3 regions of the Marinomonas posidonica IVIA-Po-181 genome follow, and region 1 is predicted to be linked to each of the others. Evidence: predicted binding sites of a transcription regulator. Region 1 holds the regulator's gene; each other region holds the start of a gene.

Region 1 (9,806 bases):
GGTTTTGATCTTTAAAACAAAAAAATCCGCTTTCATCAACTGAAAGCGGATTCACAAATGCATTCATTTATTTGCGATTTAAGACTTTTTCGCCAATGATGCTTTCCAAGCGCCTATGGCCTTTTCAATATCATTTCGGTTCTGCTCCATCATCACACCAAACTGTTTGCGAAAAGTTAGACCAAAGTTGATATTGTTAATCACCACATTGCTTAATAGCCATTGCTGCTGTTTGGATTCTTCCATGTAGAAAATAATATTTAACAAGCCACCGTCTGCCATTTGAAAGTCCACATTGACTTTGGTTTCACGCCCTCGACCCTGCGGCCCTAAAGGCTTCACATTGATTCTATCAGGGTCTAACTCGAGCAATGACGCACCGTAAGTACGCAACAATGTGTCTTTTGTAACGGTCGCAAAACGCGTCCTTTGCTCAGGCGTTGCTCGACGATAATACTTACCCATGACTTTACGAGAAAAATCGTCAAAATTGACTACTTTTGCCAAAATTCGATCGACTCGCTCTTCTAGAATAGAGGGGTTTTGCGACAAAAACGCTTTATCCTGAACAATATCATCACGGAAAGCAGCCACAACCTTCACAACAGCGTCCCTTGCGCCCTCTTCGCCTTTCGCCCAAATAGAATTAACAGACAAAAGAGACACCAACAGCAAAACCCTAGAAAGCACCTTAAACATAAGCATTTACTCCGAGTCGCCCGATTTAAACAGGAACTGACTAATCAAATTTTCAAGTACCAGAGCGGATTGCGTATCAAATATCTCCCCACCCTCCTGCAATACCTCTTCATCAGCCCCGATGGTAATGCCTAAGTATTTTTCACCAAGCAAGCCACTGGTTAAAATCGCGATTGAGCTGTCTGTGGGGATATTATCAACATCTGTATTAATGTTCATTTTGACTAAACCCATATACAAGTCTTTATCGAACGAAATGGATTCGACAGTACCAACCGTCACCCCAGCGATAGTGACCTTAGAACGACTGGTTAAACCGCCGATATCATCAAACCTTGCAACAATTTGGTAAGTATCTTTTTTTGCTGAAAAAGCCAAACCACTTACTTGCACCGCCAAATAAACAAACGCTGCAACACCTAATAATATAAAACAACCTACTAACAATTCAGTACGCTTACTTCTCATTCTAAAAATCCCCAAACATGGCTGCCGTTAAAACAAAATCCAATGCCAAAATGGCCAATGACCCCAACACCACAGTACGTGTGGTAGCTTTGCCTATCCCTTCTGAAGTTGGCACACACTCATAACCTTGATAGACAGCGATCCAAGTCACTACAACGGAAAAGCACAACGCCTTTATAAAACCATTCATAATATCTGTATCAAAATACACAGATTGCTGCATCAAAGACCAAAACGCGCCATCATGAACGCCGAGCCACCCAACAGACACAACCAACCCACCAATGATACCTGTGGCCGAAAAAATGATACTTAGCAAAGGCAGACATATCACCCCAGCAATGAAACGTGGCGCAATGATTCGCCTTAACGGATCCACCCCCATCATCTCATAACTGGATAACTGCTCCGTGGCTTTCATCAAACCAATTTCGGCCGTCAAAGAGGAACCAGCTCGACCAGCAAATAATAAAGCGGTAACCACAGGTGCCAACTCTCGTAACAAGGACAAGGCTAGCAACTGCCCCACCGCTTCTTCAGAACCAAACTTTGATAAAATACTATAACCTTGCAACGCCAAGACCATACCAATAAAGGCACCCGACACGACTACGATCACCAAGGACAACACACCAACCGCATACAGCTGGTTGACTAAAAGTCGAACCGATTCTTTAAAACGTACTGGTATGCGCAAAACACTCTGAGCTAGAAATATTCCAGCACGACCAACCGCTTCAAGCCAGTTTAAAAACCAAGCCCCCAAGCCCATTAACATATTCATTGGGATACTCCTTGGCTTTCTGACGTTTCTGGGTAGTGGAAGGGCACGGGACCATCAGGTTCTCCTCGAAGAAATTGCATAACCTGCGGATCGGTGGAGGCTTGAATTTGCTCTGGTGGACCTTCTGCAATTAAGTGCCCCCCTGCCAGGATACACACGTGATCTGCAATGGATAAGGATTCTTCTACATCATGTGACACCAAAACAGAGGTAATGTTAGCCGCATCATTCAATTGACGTATCAATTTCACTAGCACGCCTTTGGAAATAGGATCTTGCCCTGTAAAAGGTTCATCATACATTACCAAATCAGGGTCCAAAGCAATCGCTCTTGCAAGCGCCACTCTTCGAGCCATACCACCAGAGAGCTCCGAAGGCATCAAATTTGCCGCGCCACGTAACCCAACACTGTGCAGTTTTTCAAGCACAATTGCATCAATTTCTGTTCGGCCCAGCTGAGTATGCTCTTCTAATGGAAAAGCAATATTCTCAGCCACCGACATATCACTAAACAAAGCGCCACTTTGAAACAGCATTCCCATTTTCTTGCGAATTTTGTACAAGTCTTTTCTCGATAAACTGTGTACATCCTGCCCAGCCACCAGAATACGCCCCAGATCGGGAAACAACTGAGCGGCAATCAACCTTAACAGTGTCGTCTTACCTGTACCACTTGGGCCCATTACGGCTGTTACCTTGCCTTTCGGGATAGTCAAAGAGACATTTTCATAAATGGCTCTGTCTCCCCTATAAAAACTAAGATCATGAACTTCTATGTAAGCATCAACCACTAATACACCCTTATTCCCTAGCGAATATCGACTGATACTATCATTGCATTTTTAAAAATAAAATCTCACATTCTTAAATACAATTTGTTTCCTAGGTCAAGCCTTGAATTTAAACGCCAAACCTCTTTAAATGGTAGCTCCTGAAATTATGAGTAATACCTTCATCATGTTGTTGTTTTCTGTAGCCCTGATTGCTGGGTTGATTCTATTAGTTCTTAGCTCTGACAAATTCATCGAACATTCTGCTCTGGTTGCCGAGAAAATGAATGTTAGCCCAATCATTATCGGTATTACTCTTGTCGCCCTTGGCACTTCCGCTCCAGAAATGGTGGTCTCCACTATTGCCGCACTTGACCAAGCTCCAGAAATTGCGGTTGGCAACGTACTCGGTTCCAATATTGCCAATATTGCGCTTGTACTGGGAGCCAGCTTGTTGTTTTCAGCCATTCCCATCGCACCAGGCTTGTCCACAAAAGAAGCTCCATTAGTACTCGGCATAACCCTTCTAAGCGGTATTTTAATTTACGACCAGTTTTTAGGCATTTGGGATGGCATTCTTTTAATCACGGCGTTTATCGCCATACTTTTCATTCTATTACGTGGCAGCAAAGACCTATCCAGTGAATTGACAGAGGAATTACCAGAAGACGATGGCAGCCCCGTCGGTAAATCATTATTCATTGCGATAATAGGATTGACTGTTTTAATTGGCAGTTCTAAATTACTTGTGTGGGGAGCAATTGGAATTGCGACTCAACTTGGCGTCAGCGAATTAATCATTGGGTTAACCATTGTTGCCATTGGCACCAGCCTGCCTGAACTAGCCGCTTCAATCAGTAGCGTTAGAAAAGGCCATCATGATATCGCCATCGGTAATATTCTAGGCTCGAACATTTTCAACCTAGCAACCGTATTGCCATTACCCGCCCTCATTGCACCAGGCATCATTGATCACAACGTCCTTACTCGTGATTACCCTTGGACTCTTGGTCTAACTTTAGCACTGGTAATCGCTATTATTCTCTTCAAAAAAGCCAAAAATACCAGCATTCCAAGATGGGTAGGTCTACCCCTACTGGCCTCTTACGCCTTATACTTATTCATACTTAGTATTAGTGGACCAATTTAATGTCTTCGCAACATCCTAACAAATCCTTTCGCGTCGCGATTTTGATGGCAGCCTTCGCCATCATCGCAGTTGCTTTGTTTTGGTATCAAACGACCCCCAAGGTAAACCTAGTGGCGACAGAGTCTCTTAGCAGCACACCTGACTATTTCATTACCGACGTTAAAGCCCAACGATTTGATGCTCAGGGGAAATTAATCGAAGCCATCCATGCCAAACAAACACTTCATTATATTCAAGCCGCCAAAACGCTTTTAGAACAGCCCAATGTCGATCGCTACTCGACCGATAGCAGTTGGCACGCAGAAGCCCAGCAAGGCATTATAGAAGATGGCAGCAATGACATTTTACTGACCAATAACGCGGAAGCCGTCAAAAAGTACCAACAATCTGAAGACATTTTATTGAACGCCGATGCAATTCATTATTTAGATCAAGACAAATCATTAACTAGCCAAGGAAATGCGACCCTTACATCGACTCAAGGTAAGACTTCCGCGGGCACCATTACGACCTATATCAATTCAGAAGAAGTCATTATGACGGGATCTGTACGAGGAAATTATGAAACGATTCACTAAAACCACAGGTTTAATCACCCTACTCGCAATAAGCCAATACACCTTTGCTCTCCCTAATGACATTGAAAAGCCATTAGAAATTCAAGCGGATGAAGCATCTTTTGATCAAAATACAGGCCAAGCTATCTACAAGGGCAACGTGTTCGTTAAGCAAGGATCCATTGAAATCCAAGCCCAATACTTAAAAGTCACTAGCAATCCAGAAACACAACAATTCAGCAGCCTTGAGGCCTCAGGCAAGCCGGCAAAATTCAGTCAGCAAGTGGATTGGAGTGGTAACATTGTCATCAGCAAAGGCAATGAAATTCATTATGCGACGGACGAGAACAAGCTTGAGATCATAGGGGATGGCTATTTAAGCCGCATGCAAAACTCGATCTCAGCTGATTACATTCTCTACATGATCCAAGACGGCACCTTCACTGCCGAGAAAAAAGACAAAGGTCGAGTTTCCATGACCTTAAAACCACAAGCAGCCAAGGCAAAATAATTCATGGCAAGACTAGAAGCAAAAAACCTAGCCAAAAGTTACAAAAAAAGACCCGTGGTAAAAGATGTCTCCATTGCCGTTGAATCAGGGCAAGCGGTTGGACTATTAGGACCAAATGGAGCAGGTAAAACCACCTGTTTTTATATGATTGTCGGCATGGTCGCGAACGATGCCGGTGGGATTTTCATTGACGATCAAGACATCACTCAAGACGCCATGCATGTTCGCGCTCAAAAAGGGGTTGGTTACTTACCGCAAGAAGCGTCAATCTTTAGAAAAATGTCAGTCGAAGACAATATTTCAGCCATCTTAGAAACTCGTAAAGGCCTAACCAAAGCCCAACAAAAAGAAAGACTGGAATCTCTGCTGGAAGAATTTCACATTACCCACATTCGCAAAAACCTGGGAATGGCACTATCGGGTGGCGAACGTCGACGAGTTGAAATCGCCAGAGCCCTTGCTATGAATCCTAAGTTCATCTTATTAGATGAACCTTTTGCTGGTGTCGATCCTATTTCTGTGGGTGATATCAAACTCATTATTAAACATTTACAGGACAGCGGCATTGGCGTTTTAATTACCGATCACAATGTTCGAGAAACCTTGGACATTTGCGATAAAGCCTATATCGTAGGCAACGGTTATATCATTGCCTCTGGTGAAGCCAGCGACATTATCAATAACGAACAAGTGAAAAAAGTCTATTTAGGCGACGACTTCCGCCTGTAACCCCTTATCATTGTTGTAGAAAGGGAGTAGTATGCATAACTCGTTCCAATTTAATAAAACAGACAGAGTTGCTCCATGAAGCAGTCTTTACAGCTAAAGCTCGGTCAACAATTAACCATGACCCCACAACTGCAGCAAGCCATTCGCTTGCTGCAGCTTTCGACGCTGGATTTAAAGCAGGAAATTCACGAATTTCTTGAATCTAATCCATTACTCGAGCTAGACGATGACGAAACCACATCGCCTGAACTTCCCACTAGCATTGAAGCAAAAACGGACACCGAAACCAATAAGGACAACAATCTCAATGATAATGAATCAGGCGAAGAAGCACGTTTAGAATCCGAGTGGACAGAAAGCATCCCTGAAGAACTCTCCATTGATAGTAATTGGGATGACACTTATCAAAGTTCTGCGGCGGTCAGTGATTCCAATAGTTTTGACAATGAAATGGACTTCGAAAGCCGCAACGCCCCGGCTGAAAGCATTCAAGACCATTTGATCTGGCAATTGAACCTCACTCACATGTCCGATCGAGACCTGGAAATTGCTTACGCTATTGTGGATTGTGTTCAACCCGATGGGTATTTAAGCACCACGCTAGAAGACATTTTAGAATCTTTAAGCTTGGACCTTGAAGAGCTCGAGCTAGATGAGATTCACGCCGTACAACACAGATTACAAAGGTTTGATCCTATTGGCGTATGCTCAACCGACCTACGCGATTGCCTACTGGTTCAATTTGAAGCGTTTCAGGATCACCCTCTTTATAAAAGCACACAAAATCTGATTAGCCATTATCTACCTCTTTTAGGCAGCCGAGACTTTGTCCAACTAAGTCGCAAAACCAAGCTAAAAGACGAAGCGTTAAAAGAAGTCATTCATCTAATCCAACAACTTAACCCTCGACCTGGCTCCGCCATCGATGAAGACGATACGGATTATGTGATTCCTGATGTTTCAGTCAAAAAACGCAACGGCACCTGGCAGGTTGAGTTAAATAACGACGCTTTACCACCTATTAAAATCAATGAAACCTACTCTGCCATGGCAAATACCGCGTCAACGGCAGAAGATGTCAGCTATATTAAAAACTCTCTACAAGAAGCCAAATGGTTCATGAAGAGTTTACAAAGCCGTAATGAAACACTGTTAAAAGTCGCTAGCTGCATTGTCAGTCGACAAATTGATTTCTTTGAATTAGGTGAAGAAGCCATGAAACCCATGGTTCTTCATGATGTTGCGGAAGAAGTTGGGATGCACGAATCAACGATCTCACGTGTCACCACGCAAAAATATATGCACACACCAAAAGGCATTTTTGAGCTGAAATTCTTCTTCTCCAGCCATGTAAACACCGCTTCTGGTGGCGAATGTTCTTCCACCGCGATTCGAGCTATGATTAAAAAGTTGGTCGCCGATGAACCTGCTAAAAAACCGTTAAGCGATAACAAATTGGCCACCATTTTAGCCGATCAAGGCATTCAAGTTGCACGACGAACCGTTGCAAAATATCGAGAGGCGATGAACATCCCTCCTTCAAATGAACGTAAAAGATTGATTTAACAGGTATAAAGTTATCATGCCATTAAACTCACTAGTAAAAGCCGAACTCGTACTTGCCAAACAAGACATTGTCAGCAAAAAGCGCGTTCTAGAAAGCTTAGCCGAGATCACCTCCAATCGCTTGCACTGCGACAATGAAGCTGTGTATGACGCGTTATTAGGCCGTGAAAAATTAGGCAGTACAGGCATTGGTAATGGCATTGCCATTCCTCATTGTCGCTTGGAATCCGCCAATCATACTGCGATCGTGGTGATGTCGTTACAAACACCTATCGACTTTGATTCAATTGATAAACAGCCTGTGGATTTGATTTTTGCCCTCATCGTACCTCCGAATGAATGCGATCATCATTTATCTACCTTGGCACAAATTGCTGAATTAGCTCAGTCACCAGACGCTTTAGCCAAGCTGCGTGCCGCACAGAGTAATGAAGACTTATATATCAGCTTTGAATCATTAATTTAAGGAGCACAGCATGCAGGAAGAAACCATCACCATCATTAACAAGCTTGGTCTGCATGCTCGCGCCGCTGGCAAGCTCGTTGAAACCACTTCTCGCTTCTCTTGCGACATCACCATTGAAAAAGAAGGCCGTAATGTTGATGGTAAAAGCATCATGGCCATGATGATGTTAGCCGCTGGAAAAGGCACTGAAATTCTCATCAAAACCAATGGTGAAGACGAAGAAGACGCAATTAAAGCCGTCGTTGAATTAATTAACAATCGTTTTGGCGAAGACGAGTAATACTCGATGTCAGAAAAAACGTTAAGTCATCTGCAAACGGTATCGGAGTCCCTCGAGTCTGGTGCCACGATGCAGATCAGATATTTGCTTAACGGTGCACTGCCAGCACAAGACGTCGCACGCTTACTTGAATCCTCCCCACCAAAAGAACGAAAACTTCTTTGGGAGCTAATCGATTCTAATAATGAAGGTGAAGTACTCCAATATCTAACGGAAGACATTGGTGTACAGTTCATGAAAGAAATGGATACAGAACGATTGGTTGCTGTATCCGAACATTTTGAAAGTGATGACCTAGCCGATTTATTACAACACTTACCAGAAACGATTGTAAAAGAAGTTCTGTCCTCCATGACCGCCCAGGACAGAACCCGAGTAGAAGCACTATTAAGCTACTCTGAAGATTCTGCTGGCGGTTTGATGAACACGGATACCATCACCATTCGACCCAACATTACAGTTGATATTGTGTTCCGCTACTTACGTCGCCACTCTAGCCTTCCAGACATGACAGACAACCTACTTGTTGTCAGTCGCTCTGATCGCCTTCTAGGCACCTTAACACTGACCAAATTGTTAGTCAGTGATCCTGAAAACACAGTACGCGATATTATGGACACCGACTGCACCGTTATTAATGCCGACACCCCAGCCAGTGAAGTCGCTCAATTGTTTGAGAAGATGGACTTAGTGTCTGCCCCTGTTATTGATGGCGACAGCAAGAAACTATTAGGTCGTATTACCATTGATGACGTGGTCGACGTTATTCGCGATGAAGCTGAACACTCTATGTTAAGTATGGCGGGCCTCGACGATGATGAAGATACCTTCTCTCCCATTTTGAAAACCACCAAACGACGTGCTGTTTGGCTTGGCATAAATCTTATTACTGCTTTTATCGCCTCTTATGTTATAGGCCTATTCCAGAACACCCTAGACCAAGTGGTTGCCCTAGCGATTTTAATGCCAATTGTCGCCAGCATGGGCGGCATAGCCGGATCTCAGGTGCTCACCTTGGTCATTCGCGGCATCGCCCTCAATCAAATTGGCTCGACCAATGCCAAATGGCTACTCAATCGAGAATTGATTGTGGGCATGATTAACGGCCTACTCTGGGCCAGTGTTATCGCAGCATTAACGGCCATCTGGTTTGACAACGTAAAGATTGCCTATATCATTGCAGGCGCGACCATTATTAATCTATTGTTTGCTGCAACAACAGGTACATTATTACCAATCTTCTTAAAAAAGATTGGTATCGATCCCGCTTTAGCGGGCAGTGTAATTTTGACTACCGTGACCGATGTGGTTGGATTCTTATCTTTCCTCGGACTCGCGACTATTTTTCTTGTATAGGTTCCCATGACAGATTTTGATCAATTCGAAAACGAAGAAGACATCCCTAAGAGCAAAACTCAGATCAAGCGCGAAATGGAAGCCTTGCAAGAGATCGGCAAAAAGCTATTGAAGCTTAGTAAGAATCAGCAAAAGAAAGTTCCTATGTCCGACACTCTAAGGGATGCTCTAGCCGAAGCCGATCGTATCAAGCACCACGAAGCCACCAGAAGACATTTACAGTACATTGGCAAGGTGATGCGTACGGAAGACTATGAAGCAATTGATCAACGCATTGCTTTGTTTGACTCGACTTCAGCGGCCTACAATAAACTCTTCCATCAACTGGAAATAAAGCGTGATGCTTTAATCGGAGAAAACAGCAAAGAAGAGCTATCAAACTATCTGGCCGATCACCCTGAAATCCAAGACATTCAGTTACTACGTCAATTAATTCGTCAATCACAAAAAGAAATGTCACAAGAAGGCAA
Region 2 (9,806 bases), 800 kb from region 1:
CGAAAAAAGAAATGCATGATTGGATTATGCATAACTTGGATTTAGTGCATATGACACATGCGGCGGATAAACGACCAGATGAAATTTCTGGTGGTATGAAGCAGCGAGTTGGTATTGCACGAGCCTTGGCAATGGAACCAAGCGTGTTGCTGATGGATGAACCTTTTGGTGCCTTGGATGCCTTAACCCGAGCACATTTACAAGATTCTTTGATGGAAATTCAAAAAGACCTAAACAACACAGTGATTATGATTACCCATGATGTGGATGAGGCTGTTTTACTGTCTGATCGTATTGTGATGATGACCAATGGTCCTGCGGCCACCATAGGGGAGATTTTAGAGGTGGATTTACCTCGCCCTCGTGACCGTTTGGCGTTGGCAAATGATCCGAAGTATGTTGATTATCGCGCTCAAGTACTGACTTTCTTGTACGAAAAACAACGCAAGGTGGAACCCATTACAGGGACGGCTAAAAACAGCGCGCCAAACACAAGTAAAGTGGCCAGTGCCTGAACATAGGATTTTATTGTGATGCGCATTGTGATTATCGGAGCCGGGATGGCTGGCAGTAAATTGGCGGAGGAATTACTGCTTAAGCAGCCCCAGACATACAAAATCACTTTGATTGGAGAAGAGTCTAAAGCCGGTTACAACCGTATTATGCTGTCCTCTCTGTTAGCGAATGAAATTACTCCAGAAAATATGGCATTGGTGAATGTACAAGCCATGCAACAGTCTGGGCTTGAAATGATAACGGGGGATGCCGTACAGGCGCTGCAGCTGCCAAAACAACAAGTTCAGTTGGCCAGTGGTCGAATGATTCAATACGACAAATTGATCTTAGCCACTGGGTCAAAAGCACGAATCTTACCAATCGAAGGAACCGATGCAGCTAATGTGATGGGGTTTCGTACATGGCAGGACGTAGACAGCATGATGGACTTGCCAGAGGCTCAGTCGGTTAGTGTGATTGGTGGTGGTTTATTAGGTTTAGAGGCCGCTGTTGGGTTGGTTAAACGAGGTCATAAGGTGACTGTGTTTCATCGTAGTGGTTATTTATTAAACCGACAATTGGATGAAGCCGCTGCACAGTTGCTGCAAACTCGACTCGAAAGCATGGGGATCGAATTTAGACTGGGCGAGTCACCACAAGGCTTGATCAAACATGTTTCTGGTCAAGTGAATGGATTACAACGACCAAATGGTGAAATACAAGAAACCGATTTGGTGGTCATGGCCGCTGGGATTGTGCCTGAAATTGCTTTGGCAAAGCAGGCCGGTTTGCATACCGAACAAGCCATACAAGTAAATGAGCAGATGGCAACGTCCCATGCTGATGTGTTTGCTATTGGTGAATGCTGCGAATTTCAACAGCATACCTTTGGTCTAGTGGCGCCGATTTGGTCACAGATCGCTGTATTGGTTGACGTTTTGTCTGACCAGAAAGCTGAGTTTTCGATTCAACCAACGCCAACCAAGTTAAAAGTGTCCGGAGTAAATGTCTTTTCTGTTGGGCAGATTCAGCCAAAGAAAAATGATCATTGTTTGATTTATCAAGATGTCGGGACAAATCAATATCGCAAACTAGTGGTCAATGAAGGCCTACTGGTTGGTGCAATTCTTTATGGCAATGTCGCCGATGGTAGCTGGTATTTTCAGCTGATTCAAAACAAGACGAATGTTTCTGACCAGCTTGATCGGTTGATCTTTGGTGAAGCTTATTGTCAAAGCAAAGTAGCGTAATTTGGCTGCTTGGAATCATGATTCCGAATAGGAGAGAGTAAATGTCGATGCATACTCAAACAACGCATAAACCACATTTGGTCGTTGTGGGAAACGGAATGGTTGGGCACCATTTCGTAGAGCAATTACTAGCGCAAGGTGGGCAACACACTTTTGATATCAGTGTTTTCGGTGAAGAGCCTCATTTGGCCTATGATCGAGTGCACTTGAGTGAATATTTTACTGGTAAAGTAGCGGCTGACCTGGCGATGACGGATGGTCGTTTATACGACGAAAATGGGGTTCGTTACTTTACGAATAGTCAGGTGGTTGGAATTGATCGAGACGCCAAGCAATTGACTTTGGCGTCGGGTAAGACCTTAGGCTATGACAAGTTGATATTGGCCACCGGTTCCTATCCTTTTGTGCCACCTATGCCGGGTCACGATAGAGACAATACCTTTGTATATCGTACCTTAGAAGACCTAGATGCGATTCGTGACTGTGCGAAGAAAGTGACTCGTGGCACAGTGGTTGGTGGCGGTTTACTAGGACTGGAAGCGGCTAATGCCTTAAAAAATCTGGGATTAGAAACCAGTGTGGTGGAGTTTGCCCCTCGTTTAATGCCAGTGCAATTAGATGAGGCGGGTGGTCAGGTCTTGAAAGAGATGATCGAAGGGCTTGATGTGGCCGTTTATACCGCAACAGCAACACAGGAAATCGTTGACGGTGACGCCGCATTCCATCGAATGAACTTTGCGGATGATCAGTTTATTGAGACAGATTTGATTCTATTTTCAGCTGGTATTCGACCACAAGATGCTTTGGCCAGGCAGTCAGGTTTAGAGTTGGGTGAGCGTGGTGGTATTTGCATTAACAATGATTGCCAAACCAGTGATAACAGTATTTATGCCATTGGTGAATGTGCGCTTTGGAATGGTCGTATTTATGGCCTAGTGGCACCAGGTTACAGTATGGCAAAAGCAGCGGTCGCACATTTATTGGGAGAAACTGGCAAAGCCTTTATGGGCGCTGACATGAGTACGAAACTTAAATTATTGGGTTGTGATGTGGGTTCCATTGGTGATGCTCATGCCCAGACTCAAGGGTGCAAAGTCTTTGTTTACCAAGATGAGTTAACGCAAAGCTATCGCAAGATGGTGGTCTCTGAAGACGGTAAAAAACTGCTGGGTGCCGTTCTGGTGGGTGACAACAGCTACTACGATACCTTGTTGCAATATTATCTCAATGGCATTGATTTACCTGATAAGGCCTCTTCTCTGATTTTACCCAGTATGGATGGTGCGCCAGCCGCTTTAGGGGTGGACGCATTGCCTGCCACGGCGTCAATTTGTAGCTGTCATAATGTGACGAAACAAGATATTAATGATGCTGTTTGTGCCGGCGCTTTATCGGTCGGCGATGTAAAAGGTGTGACCAAAGCGGCCACGGGGTGTGGTGGCTGTGCCGCGTTATTGAAAAAAGTCGTAGACAACGAGTTACTGGCGTTGGGCGTCGAAGTCAGTACGGATATTTGTGAGCACTTTGCTTATACCCGTCAAGACTTATACAACCTAATCAAGGTCGAAGGCATTCAGACCTTTGCTGAATTGTTAAGCAAGCACGGTAAAGGCCATGGTTGCGAAATTTGTAAACCTGCTGTCGGTTCGATTTTAGCCTCGGTCTGGAACGATTATGTGTTGAAAAAAGAGCACATTGGTTTGCAAGACACGAACGATCGTTTTTTGGCAAATATGCAGAAGGATGGTACCTATTCCATTGTGCCACGTATTCCGGGTGGGGAAATTACGCCTGAGAAACTCATAGTGTTGGGACAGGTGGCAAAAGATTACAGCCTATACACTAAGATTACGGGCGGGCAGCGAATCGATTTATTTGGCGCGACCTTATCGCAATTACCCGAAATATGGGAAAAACTCGTTGCGGCCGGATTCGAGACAGGCCAAGCGTATGGCAAGTCGTTGCGTACGGTGAAGTCTTGTGTAGGTAGCACATGGTGTCGTTTTGGGGTGAATGACAGTATGACCATGGCGATTGATTTGGAGAATCGTTACAAGGGGTTAAGGTCGCCCCATAAAATCAAATTTGCAGTGTCTGGTTGTACTCGAGAATGTGCGGAAGCACAGAGTAAAGACATTGGTGTGATTGCCACCGAAGGTGGGTGGAACCTCTATGTTTGTGGTAATGGTGGTATGAAACCTCGTCATGCGGATCTTTTTGCCACGGATTTAGACGATGAGACTCTAGTGAAATACATCGACCGAGTGCTGATGTTTTACACTAAAACAGCCGATCGATTACAGCGAACATCGGTTTGGATGGAGAGCTTAGACGGTGGCTTGGAGTATCTGAAGGAAGTGGTTATCGAAGACAAATTAGGACTGTGTGCTGAATTGGAAGCGAGCATGCAAAATGTTGTCGATACCTTCCAGTGCGAGTGGAAAAAAACACTCCAAGATGAACAAGCGTTGAAGAATTTTCGACAGTTTGTGAACTTTGAGGGTGAGGATAGTAATGTGGTATTCGTTGAGGAAAGGAATCAGTTACGACCCGCGACGGAAGATGAAAAGCAGCTGATTGCTAAGGTAGGTTAATGATATGACGACGCGGTGGACAGTATTATGTGAACAAGCCGATTTGATTGAAGGCGCGGGGATTGCTGCCATGTTAGATGGACAACAGTTGGCGTTATTTTATGTCCCTGAATCTGAGCAAAAAGTGTTTGCCATCAGTAATTGGGATCCAATAGGGAAGGCAAACGTCTTGTCTCGAGGATTATTAGCAAATTTGAAAGACCAGTGGTCCGTTGCCAGTCCTCTTTATAAGCAGCATTATGAATTGTTGTCTGGACAATGCCTTGAAGAAGAGGGTGTGCAGATACCAACTTGGTCGGTGAAATTGGAAACGGGTAAAGTCTTAGTGGCCTGTGAGTGATCCTTCATAGACCTCTAAGGCCACTCTTTGCACTTAAATGGTGCCAATTTGGCATTAGGTATGAGGCAAGGTTTGAGCTTGAATCACCTGAAGCCCTGTTATGATGTTTTTATTCTACTTGGCCTGTTAATTGCTTAGTTATAAGTAACTGATGCACCTTGAGCCAAAGTTGGTTTACTAATAAAGCAATCAGATATTACAAAAGGCAACGAAGCCCAATCACTCTATTAGAGTGGTTGGGCTTTTTTTGTCTTCGACAAAAGTAAAGGATGAGAATATGGCTCAGGCTTTTCAAAAAACAACCTGTCCTTACTGTGGTGTTGGCTGTGGTGTGAATATGGTTTTGCCGAGTGCAGATAATGACCCTGTTCCACCAGTGTCGGGGGATGAAATGCACCCGGCAAACTTTGGTCGATTGTGCGTTAAAGGGAGCAGTTTGGCGCAAACATTGATTGATCATGATAGGTTGCTTACGCCAAGTATTCACGGGCACTCGGCTTCTTGGGATGAGGCTTTAGACACCATTAGTGACAAGATTGCTCAAGTGGTAAAAGACCATGGTCCTGATGCTTTTGCATTTTACTTGTCGGGTCAAATCCTGACGGAAGATTATTATGTGGCTAATAAGTTAGCGAAAGGTTTTATTGGTACGGCAAACGTCGACACGAATTCAAGGTTATGCATGGCGTCAGCTGTGGTGGCTTATAAGCGTGCGTTTGGATCAGACACAGTACCTTGTTGCTATGAGGACTTAGAGTGCTGCGATTTACTCATTATGGTGGGGTCTAATGCAGCCTGGACGCACCCTGTTTTATATCAGCGTATTGCGGCGGCCAAGCAAAAGCGGCCTCATATGAAGGTGGTAGTGATCGACCCCCGCCAAACGGCGACATGTGATATTGCCGATCTACATTTAGCAATTAAACCGGGTTCAGATGCTGCAATTTTTTCTTACTTATTGTGTCATTCTGATCGCGCTAATGTACTAGATCATAGTTATATGGCGGATTCGACATCCGGTTTTGATGACGCATTGAAATGCGCATATGAGGCAACGCCAAGTTTGTCGTCCACTGCAGACTTTTGCGGTGTGCCTGAAGAACATTTAACCCTCTTAGCTAATTGGTGGGCAGATATTGATAAGACGGTGACTTTTTATTCACAAGGCATTAATCAGTCTTCATCTGGCGTGGATAAATGCAACGCCATTATCAACTGTCATCTTGCAACGGGCCGAATTGGTAAAGCGGGTGCTGGTCCTTTTTCCATTACCGGACAGCCAAATGCCATGGGCGGACGGGAAGTAGGCGGGTTAGCCAATCAATTGGCCGCCCATATGGATTTTGCGACACCGGGAGCCCGAGATCTGGTACAGCGCTTTTGGCAAGCTCCAAATATGGCGAGTGAAAATGGTTTGAAAGCGGTCGACTTATTTCAAGCCATGGAGGCAGGCAAGATTAAAGTAGTGTGGATTATGTCCACTAACCCCATGGTGAGTATGCCGGATACCGCTCAGGTAAGACGGGCATTGGAAAAGTGTGAGTTGGTGATTGTCAGTGATTGCAAGAACAATACTGATACCACCACCATGGCTGACATCTTATTACCCGCAACGGGCTGGAGTGAAAAAAACGGCACGGTGACCAATTCTGAGCGGCGTATTTCTCGTCAACGGGGTTTGTTACCCGCACCGGGGGAGGCCAGGCATGATTGGTGGGCGATTTGCGAAGTCGCGAAAAAGCTTGGTTTTCAATCAGCGTTTGACTACCAAGGGGCGCATGATATTTTTGTGGAGCATGCGGCGTTATCGGCGTTTGAGAATGATGGCACACGGGATTTTGATATCGGTCACTTTCATTCTATGACTCAAGCAGAGTATGACACCCTAGTGCCTGTTCAATGGCCTGTGCCGAAAGGTCAGCCGGAGGGCACTAAACGTATGTTTACGGATGGTCAATTTTTCACATCGGATCGTAAGGCGCATTTTATTCCTATTACGCCAGTGCTTCCTCAGCAAGCTAGTAATCAAGAGTGGCCTTATGTGCTTAACACAGGGCGGGTTCGAGATCAGTGGCATACCATGACAAGAACGGGAGATGCCGCTTCTCTAGCTCGTCATACCAATCAACCCTATGTTGAAATTCATCCTCGTGATGTGAAGGCGCTTGGTCTTCAGGATCAAGGCTTAGCGCGTTTAGTGAGTCCTTCTGGGCAAGCTATTTTAAAGGTAAAGACAAGCCGTGCAACGTCGCCAGGGCAAGTGTTTGCACCTATTCATTGGACGCAAGCGTTTGCGAATGCGTCTGTGGTGTCCAATTTGATTCCACAAGTTGTTGATCCATTGTCTGGGCAACCAGAATCTAAGCATGCTGTGATTCGACTAGAAGCCATTGCTAAGAAGGTTTTGTTTGGTTCCATACTATCAAGACAGACGTTGGACTTATCGGACTTTTTATATTGGTGTCGTATTCCGTCTGAGCATGGCTTTTATTATGAAGTGGCATTGTCGAGTGCGGCTGACGTTGAAAAAACGGTACGGAATTTAACCTTGCAAACGGGGTTGTCAGAGCACTGGTTGGAGTATCAAAACCCGTTATCCGGGCAATCTAGAATGGCTTGGCTGGAAGAGGATCAACTGGCGTTGTTGTTATATTGGCACAGCAAACCAAACAATTTAAGCATGGATTGGTTGGTGACCAAACTGGCTCCTGATAGCCGTGTTTTGGAACAGGAAAGGTTAGCGATCTTGGCGGGAAGTTTGGCTCAAGCGGAAGATAAGGGCGAAATCATTTGTTCCTGTTTTCAAGTGGGTAGTAAACAAATTCAAAAGGCCGTGGCAGAGGGTGTCGGCTCTGTGGCTGAGTTGGGCTCGCAATTAAAGTGTGGCAGTAACTGTGGCTCCTGTATACCTGAGCTAAAACAATTTATCCCCAGTGACGTGGAGAAAAGCGCATGAGTGAAGCATTTAAACCATTTATTCAAGTGCTTGGACGAGGTAAAAAAGGTGCCCGAAGTCTCACCTCGAAAGAAGCCGAACAGGCGATGATGATGATGTTAAATGATCAAGTCGCAGCAGAGCAATCAGGGGCTTTTTGGATGCTAATTCGAATTCGAGAGGAGACAGTTGAAGAAACAGTTGGCTTTACACGGGCAACGCGGCGCTTCTTACGAGAACAAAACCCATTAGTGCAGGCGGTTGATCTTGATTGGCCCGCTTATGCGGGTAAACGTAACGAATTACCTTGGTTTTTGTTGTCTGCCCTGGCCTTAGCAAATGCGGGTGTTCGTATTGTGATGCACGGTCACGCGTTTGATGAAGAAGAGCGGATTTATGTCAATCAAGTATTAACAGCTTTAGATCTTGCAACTTGTTCCTCGGTTGAGGAGGTAAATCAAACGCTTAATGAGCAAGCGTTTGCCTACATAGATTTAATAAACATACACCCTATGTTAGGGAAAATGATGAATTTGAAATATCAACTGGGTTTGCGTTCGCCAGTGAATACCGTTGTTCGAATGATGAACCCATTTTCCGCTTCCCACAGTCTACATGGGGTGTTTCATCGTGGTTATGATGCATTGCATCTATCCGCTTGCGAGCAATTACAGGATCCTTCTGTACTGGTTTTTCGAGGTGGTAATGGGGAAGCAGAAGTTAATCCTGAACGTGAAGTGACCTTAGGAAAATGGCAAGACAATCAATCGAGCTGGATGGTTTGGCCCAAAGCTGAACAAAGTTATAAACGACTTAAAGACAACCTAGATTTATCCCGTTTGGTGGATCATTGGTGTGGCGAGACAGTTGACCCATTTGGCGAGCAAGCCGTGCGTCAAACGCTCGCGGCCGTCGTCGGTTTGTTGTACAAATTAGACTCTCATCAAGCTTGTTTGGCATTAGCGGATGAAATTTGGTCTAATCGATCTTTACCCTGGCTGAAAAAAGCGAATTAAAGCATGGAAATAACATCGATTACTGGTGCTGTCTTAGCGGGCGGTAAAGGGGAGCGTGTATCAGGGCAGGACAAAGGCTTACTGTCATTCCGTGATGAGCCAATGGCGGTGCATGTCATTCGAGCTCTGCAGCCTTCTGTTGATCGTATACTGATAAATGCTAATCGCCATCTGGTTGAATATCAAGAAATGGGTTATGAGTTACATTCAGATGCTGAGTCAGTTTGCGACAAGGGCCCATTGGCCGGTCTTTACTCTTGTTTGGCAGTATCGAAAAGCTCGCATCTTATGGTGTCGCCATGTGATACCCCTTTGATTACGGCCAGCGTTTTTGAGTCTTTACTAGAAGCGGCAAGTGCCTCCCCAGATAAAATTCATTATTTGCAGGATGATAAAGGTCGTCATCCATTGCACGCTATCATGCCAGTGGCATCCAGTTTATTTGCTTTAGATGTGTTTTTGAGTCAACAAGACAAGCTGGCTGTCATGGCGTTTTATGAGTCGTTTGGTTGCCAGTCTGTTCATATTGACTCTGGTGAGACATTGAGGAACTTCAATACCTGGGCAGATTTACAGGCGTTTGAATGAGTCTATATCAAGGTGATAGGACTCGCCATCTTCTTTGTGCTCCAATTTAACGAGCAAATAATCCAGCTTAGGCACAAACCAAAAAGAGGTTAGCTTGCCTTTGCTTAGGTTGTCTGTGCGGATCATTTTGATGGCGGATAAACGACCCAGCTTGGTGTTTATGGTTTCCATCTTCTCGCGTTTGAATTGCCAGTTTTTGATGTAGCCACCATCCGCAATGAGGTAATCGAACTCGTTCTTTCCTTGCTTTAAATCCTGGCGAATTTGCAATTGGATAGACAATTTGTCTAAGGTATTCGGGCGAATGGATAAATTCCAAGGTTTTTCTTCTACATCGTTACGCACCAGTTGTTTCTTCCAGTCAAAGGTAAGAGTGGCTTTGCGAGTTTTGCCCAACACCTTACTTTTGTACTGATATTTGGTGGGAATAATTTGATGGTCTCTAACGTAAAACTGCGAACTTTCATTGAGAGAAGCAATTAGGCTGTCGGCTGAAAAAGCAAACTCCCACATATCACCTGTTTGCTTAGAAAGTGTTTGCTTGCCTTCCACTTTTAGGCTGATGCCTTTTTTCCAAACCGTGCTGTA
Region 3 (9,806 bases), 1.3 Mb from region 1:
TTTCGTATTCTGGGTGAATCCAGACGGGTGCGTCCAAACTTGGTAATGCTGCTTTACCGAGAATCATGTCAGCTGCTTTTTCCGCTACCATGATGGTTGGGGCATTTAAGTTACCGTTAGTGATGGTTGGGAAGATGGAAGAGTCAACCACGCGCAAGCTCTCTAAGCCACGAACCTGACAAGACGCATCGAGCACTGCCATAGGGTCATTATCATCGCCCATTTTACAGGTACAAGATGGGTGATAAGCACTTTCGACGTTGTCTTTTACCCACTTATCAATTTCTTCATCAGTTTGCACGTTAAGGCCGGGTTGGATTTCTTCACCACGGTAGTCATCCAAAGCGGACTGCTGCAAGATTTCTCGACTTAGGCGAATGGTATCGCGCCAATCTTGCTTGTCTTGCTCGGTGGAAATGTAGTTAAACACGATCCGCGGCTTGGCCGCCGGATCCGCAGATTCAATCCATAACTTGCCACGACTTTCTGGCTTGTTTGGACCAACGTGCACTTGATAACCATGACCATCAAAGGCTGAACGGCCATCGTAGCGCATTGCCGCAGGTAAAAAGTGGTATTGAATGTTTGGCCATTTTAAGCCTGCTCGAGAACGGATAAAGCCGCAGGATTCAAAGTGGTTGGTGGCTCCTAAACCGTTTTTGAATAGGATCCAGCGAGTGCCAATCAAGCCCTTGCTGATCAAGTCCAACTTGCCATTTAAGGTCACAGGCTGTTTACAACGGTATTGGAAGTAGACTTCCAAATGGTCCTGTAGGTTTTCCCCCACCCCTGGTAGGTCATGAAGCACAGGAACGCCGGCTTTTTCGAGAACGTCTTTTGGGCCTACCCCCGACAGTTGTAACAGTTGTGGTGAGCCAACAGAGCCAGCTGACAGAATGACTTCTTGAGTCGCGCTGACTTGCTGTGCTTTGCCATGTTTGCTGTATTCGATACCAACGGCTTTTTTACCATCGAATAACACCTTGTGGGACAGCACACCCGTTTTTACAGTAAGGTTGGCGCGCTTCATCGCACGACGTAAATACACGTTAGACGTAGACGCTCTCACTCCGTTTTTCACTGTCATGTGCATTGGGCCAAAGCCTTCTTGGCGTTGACCGTTGTAATCGTCGGTTTTACCGTAGCCAGCTTCGTTTCCTGCTTCAATAAAGGCTTGATAGAGTGGGTTATAGCTCATGTCGTTGCCATTGTTGGTCGCAAGAGGACCTTCACTACCACGATACAAGTCAGCCCCGCCTTTCCATGATTCGGCTTTTTTGAAATAAGGTAGACAAGACTGATAGTTCCACCCTTTGGCCCCATGTTCTTCCCACTCATCAAAATCACAAGCATGGCCTCGTACGTAGACCATGCCATTGATAGAAGAGGAGCCACCTAATACTTTCCCGCGCGGGCAATGCATTTCACGATCATCCAGACCAGGCTCTTTTTCCGTATGAAACTGCCATGCATATTTGTCACTGTTCATTGGGTAAGACAGTGCGGTTGGCATCTGGATAAAGATGCTTTTATCTGAGCCGCCCATTTCCAGCAGCAATACCTTGTGTTCACCACTTTCTGTCAATCGGTCGGCTAACACACAACCTGCTGATCCTGCACCGACAATCACATAGTCGTAAGTTTCGTTTGTCATGGTTTCTCTCACTTAGTAAGGGCTAGGGATATCGTTTAGCTCAACAAACACACTCTTGTTTTGAGTGTAGTGATACAGTGTGTCGATGCCATTTTCGCGGCCAATCCCAGACTCTTTGTAACCGCCTACTGGCATTTCTGCAGGGGAAGCGCCCCATGCATTGATCCAGCAAATACCGGCTTGCATCTGGCTAATCACACGATGCGCACGGGCAAAATCTTTTGTAAAGACACCAGCCGCTAAACCAAGCTTGGTGTCATTGGCACGGGCAATGGCTTCGTCTTCGTCTTCGAAGCTTAGTACGGACATTACTGGGCCAAAGATCTCGTCTTTTACTTGCGGCATATCGTCGGTGCAATCGGTGAAAACCGTTGGAGCCACAAACGCGCCTTTGTCCAAGCCGTTTTCCGTTACTTGATAGCCGCCGCATAGCAAGGTTGCCCCAGCGTTTTTCGCGGCTTCAATGTACCCCAGCACTTTTTGCATGTGATCTTTTGAGATAAGTGCACCTACTTGGGTTTCCATGTCCATAGGATCACCGATGATCATGGCTTCGGTACGTTCTTTTAACTCTTTGGTGAACGCCTCTAAGATGTCTTCATGAACAAAGACGCGCGTACCATTGGTGCAAACCTCACCTTGAGTATAGAAATTTGCCAGCATGGCCGCTGAGACGGCTTGGTCAACCGGCATGTCTGGGAAGATGATCATGGGGGATTTACCGCCTAATTCCATGGTCACTTCTTTAAGCGTTTGTGCCGATGCGGTCATGACTTTTTTCCCCGTGCCGACTTCGCCGGTAAAAGAGACTTTGTCGATTTCTGGGTGCGCGGTAATCATTTGACCAGTGCGACCATCGCCTTGAACGACGTTGAAAACACCGTTTGGTAGGCCCGCTTCGGTGAAAATTTCCGCCAGTTTTAGTGCGCTCAAAGGGGTTTCTTCGGATGGTTTGAAGATCATCGCATTGCCCGCAGCAAGGGCTGGGCCTGATTTCCACATGGCGATTTGGATCGGGTAGTTCCAAGCACCAATACCGGCACAAATTCCCAATGGCTCACGGCGTGTGTAGAAAAAGTTGCCATTGCCTAGGTCTTGGTATTCGCCTTGGATTTTATCGGTTAGACCCGCGTAGTATTCAATCACATCGGCGCCCGTTTCAATGTCGACGCAGATGGCTTCTTGTAGTGGTTTACCTGTGTCTAGTACTTCTAAACGAGCCAACTCTTCATTGCGTTCGCGAAGCAACTCAGCGGCTTTTTTAAGGATGCGGCCGCGCTCAACTGGGCTCATCGCTGCCCATACTTTTTGGCCTTGTTTGGCAGACTCAACGGCAGCATCTAGCTCTGCTTGACCAGCATGTTCTACCGTCGCGATGATTTCCCCAGTGGCTGGGTTAATGCTTTCGAAATGTTCTCCGCTGGTGGATGCATGGTAGCGGCCGTGAATGTATTGCTGCTGATGTGCCATGTTGATTGCCTCTTTTGGTTTGGTTCAGTGCCTCGATGACAGGATCAAAGCACTCAGGTTTTTATTAAATGCGCGTTTAATAAAAAACATTGTAACATTTTTATGTGTCAATTTCAGCCCGAGTAGGGCGGAAGGCGTAAATGGTAATCTGCAAGTCGTTTCTCATCTTTACGCCGCTATAGCTTAGTTGGTTTTTAAGTCATTGTGAGAAGTGATAGGGACTTTACGTGAGGAAAAATGCGTTATAAACATGGTTTTGACGACGGCATGATTGTGTGGGAATTTTTTAGGAACAAATAAAAGGCAGCCCCTCATGCCATCAACTGGATCATGAGGTGCTGAGAGGTGTTATGTGTTTGTTTTAGGCTTACACCCAAACATTGAGGTTTAAAGGTTGAGGACACCATTGCTGTCATGACTAACTGGGCTTGGCACATAGGCGTCGGCCATCTCGTCGTTAATCCAAAGGGTATTGTCCGCCACATAACGAAATTGATAGGTATGATCGACTTCTAAATTCATTGTCGATGCATAGAGTCCCGATTTTTGCTTCCTCAAAGGGTTGGCTTCTTTGTCCCAATTATTAAAGTCACCTACGACCGACACCTTATTGGCATCGCCGATGGCTTCCGCAGGTAAGGAGAATTTTACTTTGCATTCTGGCTTAGTCTTTAGGTAGGTTTTCTCAATCATTTCCAGCTCCATATGATCTAACAAGAGAGACAATAATAAGGCTACTGCAAAAGCCTGAAAGGGTGAACATGGTATAAAGCAAGGCTCACGCCAGCTTTAATAACTCATTAATGGCAATACAAAAGCCTGTTGGATGATGCCTTAACAGAAGACGCTTTTAGGTCAGATTTCGCTAAACGATAGCTGAATTGCCTTGATGTGGTGCTTAATCCACCTTTAATATTATAGGACGTAAATTCACAATTACGCAGAAATATCTGAACTACACTCAAATGGCACTTATAAAAAATAGAAGAGGTGTTTTATGAATATTCAAATGGTTGTCCTAATCATATTAAGTCTATTGTTGGTTGCTAAAATCATCTATCTTGTGGCGACGAAAAAAACCGATAAAGAGCAAGAGCACGCTGTTCATCATCGTCACCACGATAACCGATAACTACTGGCCATGCTTAGTTGGGGCTCGTTAACCTCGGTAGCGTTTGTTTTTTGCTTCCTTGACTGTGTTCAGATCGACCAGGACCAGCCCGTCTACACAATAGCCAAAATCGGCATCGACACCAAAGTCTAGGAAGCGAACGCCACCTGGTTCACACAATTCACTGTATTGTTTGAACAGGGTTGGTACGCTGGCACCAAAGTGGCTGAGTTGTTCCTTAAGTACCTTGAAGTCTTCCTCATAGTTGTCTCCAGTAAACATATTCTGGATGATGTCTTTGTGTTCAGGGTTAACCTGATAGGGTGTGAAGGATCTGGCCAGATATTCATTGTCTGAGAAGTACAGTTTATAGAATGACACAATGAAATCTTTTGCCGCTTGCGGATAGCTGTTGCTTAAACTCACTGGGCCAAACATATAGCGAATTTCAGGGTGGCGATTTAAATAGGCACCAATGCCATACCACAAATAATCCAGACTGCGTTTACCCCAATACTTTGGTTGTACGAAACTGCGGCCAAGTTCGATGCCTTGTTCAAAATACGGTTCCATATCACATGAGTAGCGGAACAGTTCAGCACTGTAGATACGGTTGGTTGACTCTTCTTTCATGTAGCGAGCCACTTCACCAATACGATACGCACCAACAATCTCAAGCTCTTCTTCATCCCAAAGGATCAAGTGACGGTAATATTGATCGAACTTGTCTAAATCCGATCTTTCCCCAGTGCCTTCTCCGACTTTGCGGAAAGCCACTTCTCGTAAACGGCCGATTTCTTTCATCGTTACGGAAGATGGGTCGTAATCAAATAAATAGATCTGCTTGTTGTCTTTAGTGCTGCCAAGATGTTCGGACTGTTTTAGCTCGTGTTTGATCATTTGTCGATTTTGTGGGTGATCGACGGTCTTTTCTGTCTTTAATAAAGGCTTTTTGCCTTTGGCGATACGGTACAGATGGCGTTTGACCAGCTTGTTCTTTTCCTTATCACTCAGTGGTAATTGTGCCAGTTCCTGAATCGGAATAGCTTGCCCCACTTGCATGGGAATTTTGCGATTACGCTGACGAAACATTTCATTCGCAAGTTGAATCGTCGATAACGGGCGATACACTAATGAGCTGGTGTAAAACAGCATGGAGTTACGGCCACCAATGTGCACTGGCAGTAATGGACTGTTGGTTTTTTGCGCTAGCTTTAAATAATTCTGGTTCCATTTTTGGTCTTTCACGCCACTGGGTGACATGCGAGAGACTTCGCCAGCCGGAAAAATGATGATGGCTTCTTCATTATGTAGGCAATTCATTATGGCTTTGAGCTGTTGGCGGCCGGTTTTTCCACCTAGGTTGTCGACCGGTAACACTAAGTCTTTCAATCCATCGAAGCCCATTAATAAATCGTTGGCAACGATTTTAACATCGGGGCGGATTTCACCGACTAAGCGTAATAGTGCTAAACCATCGAGCGCACCTAATGGATGGTTAGCAATGATCATAACGCGGCCAACGGCAGGAATATTACGGCGGTCCATCTGGCTGACTTGATAACCAAAGTTGAAATGATCCAAGACACGATCGATGAATTCGAAGCCAGCACAGCTGTCGTTTTGTTCCAAAAATAGGTTCACTTCACTTTCATGGAATAAGCGTTTTAGGATGCTTAAGGTTGGGCGAGTGATTAGTGGGCTTTTGTCGAAAAACTGAGGTGACTTACTAGCAATCATTTGCTCGACTTGTATCACAATGGCGCTCCGCTCTGAATAAACTTTTGATGATTTATTGTTCAGATTAGAGTGTCTGTGTGACAAAGAGGTGACGCTTATGTGGCGAAACAATGACCAATTTATAACAGAAAAAAGTCAGTCATTCTGAGGTCGCTAGTTTCTATTGCTATATTTTAGAGTGACAGAGAGGGGAGTTATTGAGCCGAGTCGTCTTCGTTTATGTCATCTTCAAAGCGATAAAAAAAGTTCCATAGGCAATATAGAGTGAGTAGTACGGCAAAGCTTGCCCACATGGGTTCATCATAGAGCCATTCAATGCTCGCCCAAACGGCGCAAGTTAATGTGGCAACCACACGACGCCAAAATGGCTTGAAAAATTGACGATCAGTTTCACTTAGCATAAGCAGTCCAACCAGGTAGGAACGGGCAGGCTCACACAAATTTTGTTGGATCAACCATGGCTTATCAAGAAGCGATGTTGTTGTGTCGTAACATGTGCAAGCCTGAGGATATCATTGCGCTTTTGTTTTGCTGTTGCCCAAAGAAATATGGCGCGATCCAGTTAATTGAGATTGACCACTCACACCCGAATCGATTTTATTAATTTGACCGCCTTTCGCGAGAAATTCTTGCATTTGCTTTTCGATGGATTCCGAGGTTTCCGAGGCGGCAGGCTGTTTCTTTTTTGTTGCCATGACTGATAGTCCTTGTTGTTTAATTGAGCAACCACTATATCAGAGTTTCACATTTTTTTCTTGTTGTGGATGAAAAACATCCACAAATGAATGGCTTTATCTAAGTGGTGTCAGAAACAGAAGCGATCCTTCGCGAACTGTTTGTGTGTTTACGGGCGGGTGGCGATATTACAAGCTGGTATGAGGGTGGTAACGACGTAATATTGGGTTTAACAGGCGGGTAAACCAGCCAGTAAATTCAATGGGGGCATCCAGAACCGTCAAACAAATACACTCAGCGTCTTTGGTGACAATTGGTTTGTGCTTGTGCCGAGCATCGCGACTGATGAAATCACCTTGTCGGTAAATACCCGTTTCGTCGGAGAACGCGCCTTCCAATACTAGAGTGATTTCATCACCTGTATGAGTGTGAGTGGGCATGTGAGCGCCCGCTTTGACTCGTGTCAGCGCAATCTGTGCGCCGCCTTCTTCATTATGCAGTGTGGCGATCTTAAACGAAGGTGACAAGTGCATCCAGGTCAGATCATCGTAGCCTTTGGTAATAAATTGACGCAGGCTTTTCGGAATCTTGCCGCCTTTGTCTTTGATACGCTCAACCACTCCCACTGTCTGAGTTGCTTCAGTTGAAGTGTCTTGCTGTTCTAATTTGGCAAACAATTGATCTTTCAAATGTCTTAGTTCTTGTGGTGGCATGCGGTTTTGTTCAAACAGCTGTGCTCCCAAGATCTCTAATTTTTTCACTTGTTGCTGACACTCAGAGCAATGCTCTAAGTGGGTTGAAACACACAAAGAGTGCGACAGAGACAAAGCGCCTGCCGCATAATCTGTTAGTGTTTCTATTGATGGATGGTAGTGAGTCATCAAATACTACCTCTTTACGTAAATGGTCAATTTCTGGAGTGCCAAGCGGACTCTAGATTTTATGGTTCCAAGCGGTAGAGATAACTCTTCCGCCGCTTCTTTGTGCGTTTTACCTTCCAAGTACACTTTGGACAGTACTTGTCGCTGATCAACTGGCAGCTTCTTAAGACTTTGCTGAATCATTTGTTGATCTCGCTTTTGCTGCGCCTCCTGAAAAGGATCCGAGTTTTCATCGACAATATTTTGCCAAAGGTAATCTGGGTCAATATCAGACTGATAACGGCTGTTTTTACGCAGGTAATCTATCCGAGCGTTTCGGGCAAGGGTAAATACCCAAGTGTTGAGAGAGGCTGTTTCCGGTTTGTAGGTGTGCGCTTTATTCCAAATACGAATCATCACTTCTTGAGCGATATCGTCAGCCATTAAGTTGGCGCCCGGCTGAGCAGCCAAACAAAAGCTGCGAATCTTTGGCGCATAGTGATCGAATAAACGTGCCAACGCGACCTGATCCCGCTGCTCAGCAATGGCAAACATGTCATGCACCCTTTGTTTGTCTAGTTCTATTTTGGTTGCACTGTCCATTTATTGCTCCGCTTTAGGAGGAAGGCCGGCTCGGCCGGGTCAGTATATTGTTCAATATTCGTCTCTCAATATCATTCATACGTGGGGAGATTCGTTTCGGATCACTGTCAGATGGAAAAATATCTAAAATAAAAAAGTGATCCATTTAGCGATTTGCAACGTTTCCAAATCGGATGGATAAAATTATGTCCTTAACGGTAATGACAAAGACAAGTGATGTGTATGACGGATTCTCAAACGCTACCTAATCTTCAGCTAATCGATCGATTTAAAGATTTCTATCGTGATGTGAAGCACCCTAAGTTAGAAAGTATAGATCAGGTTTACGCTGATGATGTGCTTTTTAAGGACCCAGTGCATGAGCTAAGAGGAGCCGAAGCGCTGCACACTTATTTGTCAGACATGAGCGTCAATGTGCAAAGTGGGCGCTTTGAGTATCTTGATCAAATTGTTTCCGAAGATATGGCCTATATTAAATGGAACATGCATTTTAAGCATCCGCGCTTAGGGAAAGACACCATCACGGTCCGCGGTATGAGTCAGGTGCAATTTCATGATCGCATTTATTTTCATGAAGATGTTTACGATCTAGGTCAACTGATCTACGAGCATGTACCACTATTGGGAAGCGTGGTAAAAGGCCTAAAAAAGCGCCTAGCCGTGTAGGATAAAAGGAGGCAGCAATGGAGCAGCTAAATGGCAAGGCACAAAGTATTGTCTGGATTACGGGGGCGAGTTCAGGGATCGGCTTCGCTCTGGTAAAGCGCTATTTGCAAGCCGGTTGGCGAGTGATTGCCAGTGCTCGTTCAGAAGGTGAATTAGCGGATTTAGTGAAGCAAGATAGTCATCTTTCTTTCGTGGCGTTCGATATGGTTGATAAAGAACAAATCGAACCCATTCGTGACACCCTCAGCCAACTGGTTCCGCATTTAGATTGTGTCATATTAAATGCCGGAACCTGCGAATACCTTGATTTAGAGGATGAAAAAACCGACTGGCAGATGATGGAACGGGTCATGTCGGTGAATTATTTTGGATTGGTAAACAGTGTTGATGTTTGTTTGCCACTGCTCAAACGCGCTTCTCAACCACTCCTTGTGGGTGTCAGTTCTCAAGCCGTCCAAGCCGCGTTTCCTCGTGCTGAAGCCTATGGTGCCAGCAAAGCGGCTATTCGTTACTTTCTGTCATCGCTGCGTATGGATTTAAACGCCGATGGCGTCGATGTGACCTGTGTTTTGCCTGGCTTTGTGGATACCCCCTTAACTCGGAAAAATACCTTTGATATGCCTTTTCTAATGTCGTCCGATGAGGCGGCCAAACGAATCGACCAAGCGTTACAAGGTCGTCCTTATGAATTTGCCTTTCCTAAGCGTTTGTCTGCCTTGCTTTGGCTAGGTCGTCACCTGCCTAAATGGTGGTTGGGAAAGTTCGCGCCAAACAAACATGACAATTCGTAACGACAAAAAACACAGTTGCAGAATATCTTTATTGAGACATCTCATTTTAAGGAGACGATGAGTGAAAATCGCCATTATTGGTTCAGGGATATCCGGCCTAACCAGTGCCTACTTGTTACAACGACAGCACGAAGTCACGCTTTTTGAGTCAGCGGAGCGAATTGGGGGCCATACGGCCACCGTAGAAGTACAAGAAGCCGGAAAAATTCGAGCCATAGACACAGGTTTTATTGTTT

What was found. The regulator sigma-54, encoded in region 1, starts transcription at its own class of promoters, with help from an activator protein. The targets are predictions, from matches to a motif close to TGGCACNNNNNTTGCTNT.
Region 2: a site for sigma-54 is predicted at 4,799-4,816, ahead of MAR181_RS06355 (nitrate reductase). Genes of this name have one in related genera too.
Region 3: a site for sigma-54 is predicted at 3,893-3,910, ahead of MAR181_RS16140 (isoamylase early set domain-containing protein). Genes of this name have one in related genera too.

What each region holds. Positions count from the first base shown of each region.
Region 1 covers NC_015559.1:2,144,868-2,154,673, forward strand. The annotation lists gene MAR181_RS10060 (MlaC/ttg2D family ABC transporter substrate-binding protein) at 79-699, opposite strand; gene mlaD (outer membrane lipid asymmetry maintenance protein MlaD) at 706-1,167, opposite strand; gene mlaE (lipid asymmetry maintenance ABC transporter permease subunit MlaE) at 1,169-1,951, opposite strand; gene MAR181_RS10075 (ABC transporter ATP-binding protein) at 1,948-2,742, opposite strand; gene MAR181_RS10080 (calcium/sodium antiporter) at 2,891-3,871, shown strand; gene lptC (LPS export ABC transporter periplasmic protein LptC) at 3,871-4,449, shown strand; gene lptA (lipopolysaccharide transport periplasmic protein LptA) at 4,433-4,939, shown strand; gene lptB (LPS export ABC transporter ATP-binding protein) at 4,943-5,668, shown strand; gene MAR181_RS10100 (RNA polymerase factor sigma-54) at 5,744-7,234, shown strand; gene ptsN (PTS IIA-like nitrogen regulatory protein PtsN) at 7,251-7,700, shown strand; gene MAR181_RS10110 (HPr family phosphocarrier protein) at 7,711-7,980, shown strand; gene mgtE (magnesium transporter) at 7,987-9,336, shown strand; gene yjgA (ribosome biogenesis factor YjgA) at 9,343-9,806, shown strand, end outside.
Region 2 covers NC_015559.1:1,348,779-1,358,584, forward strand. The annotation lists gene MAR181_RS06335 (ABC transporter ATP-binding protein) at 1-515, shown strand, start outside; gene MAR181_RS06340 (NAD(P)/FAD-dependent oxidoreductase) at 534-1,745, shown strand; gene nirB (nitrite reductase large subunit NirB) at 1,787-4,339, shown strand; gene nirD (nitrite reductase small subunit NirD) at 4,344-4,679, shown strand; gene MAR181_RS06355 (nitrate reductase) at 4,957-7,635, shown strand; gene MAR181_RS06360 (glycosyl transferase family protein) at 7,632-8,630, shown strand; gene mobA (molybdenum cofactor guanylyltransferase) at 8,634-9,218, shown strand; gene MAR181_RS06370 (DUF3108 domain-containing protein) at 9,201-9,806, opposite strand, start outside.
Region 3 covers NC_015559.1:3,487,601-3,497,406, reverse strand. The annotation lists gene betA (choline dehydrogenase) at 1-1,654, opposite strand, end outside; gene betB (betaine-aldehyde dehydrogenase) at 1,667-3,124, opposite strand; gene MAR181_RS16140 (isoamylase early set domain-containing protein) at 3,512-3,817, opposite strand; gene MAR181_RS18700 (hypothetical protein) at 4,122-4,256, shown strand; gene olsF (bifunctional ornithine lipid synthase OlsF) at 4,284-5,993, opposite strand; gene MAR181_RS16130 (hypothetical protein) at 6,170-6,376, opposite strand; gene MAR181_RS16125 (hypothetical protein) at 6,488-6,670, opposite strand; gene MAR181_RS16120 (ChrR family anti-sigma-E factor) at 6,839-7,531, opposite strand; gene MAR181_RS16115 (sigma-70 family RNA polymerase sigma factor) at 7,538-8,113, opposite strand; gene MAR181_RS16110 (nuclear transport factor 2 family protein) at 8,336-8,779, shown strand; gene MAR181_RS16105 (SDR family NAD(P)-dependent oxidoreductase) at 8,797-9,570, shown strand; gene MAR181_RS16100 (NAD(P)/FAD-dependent oxidoreductase) at 9,632-9,806, shown strand, end outside.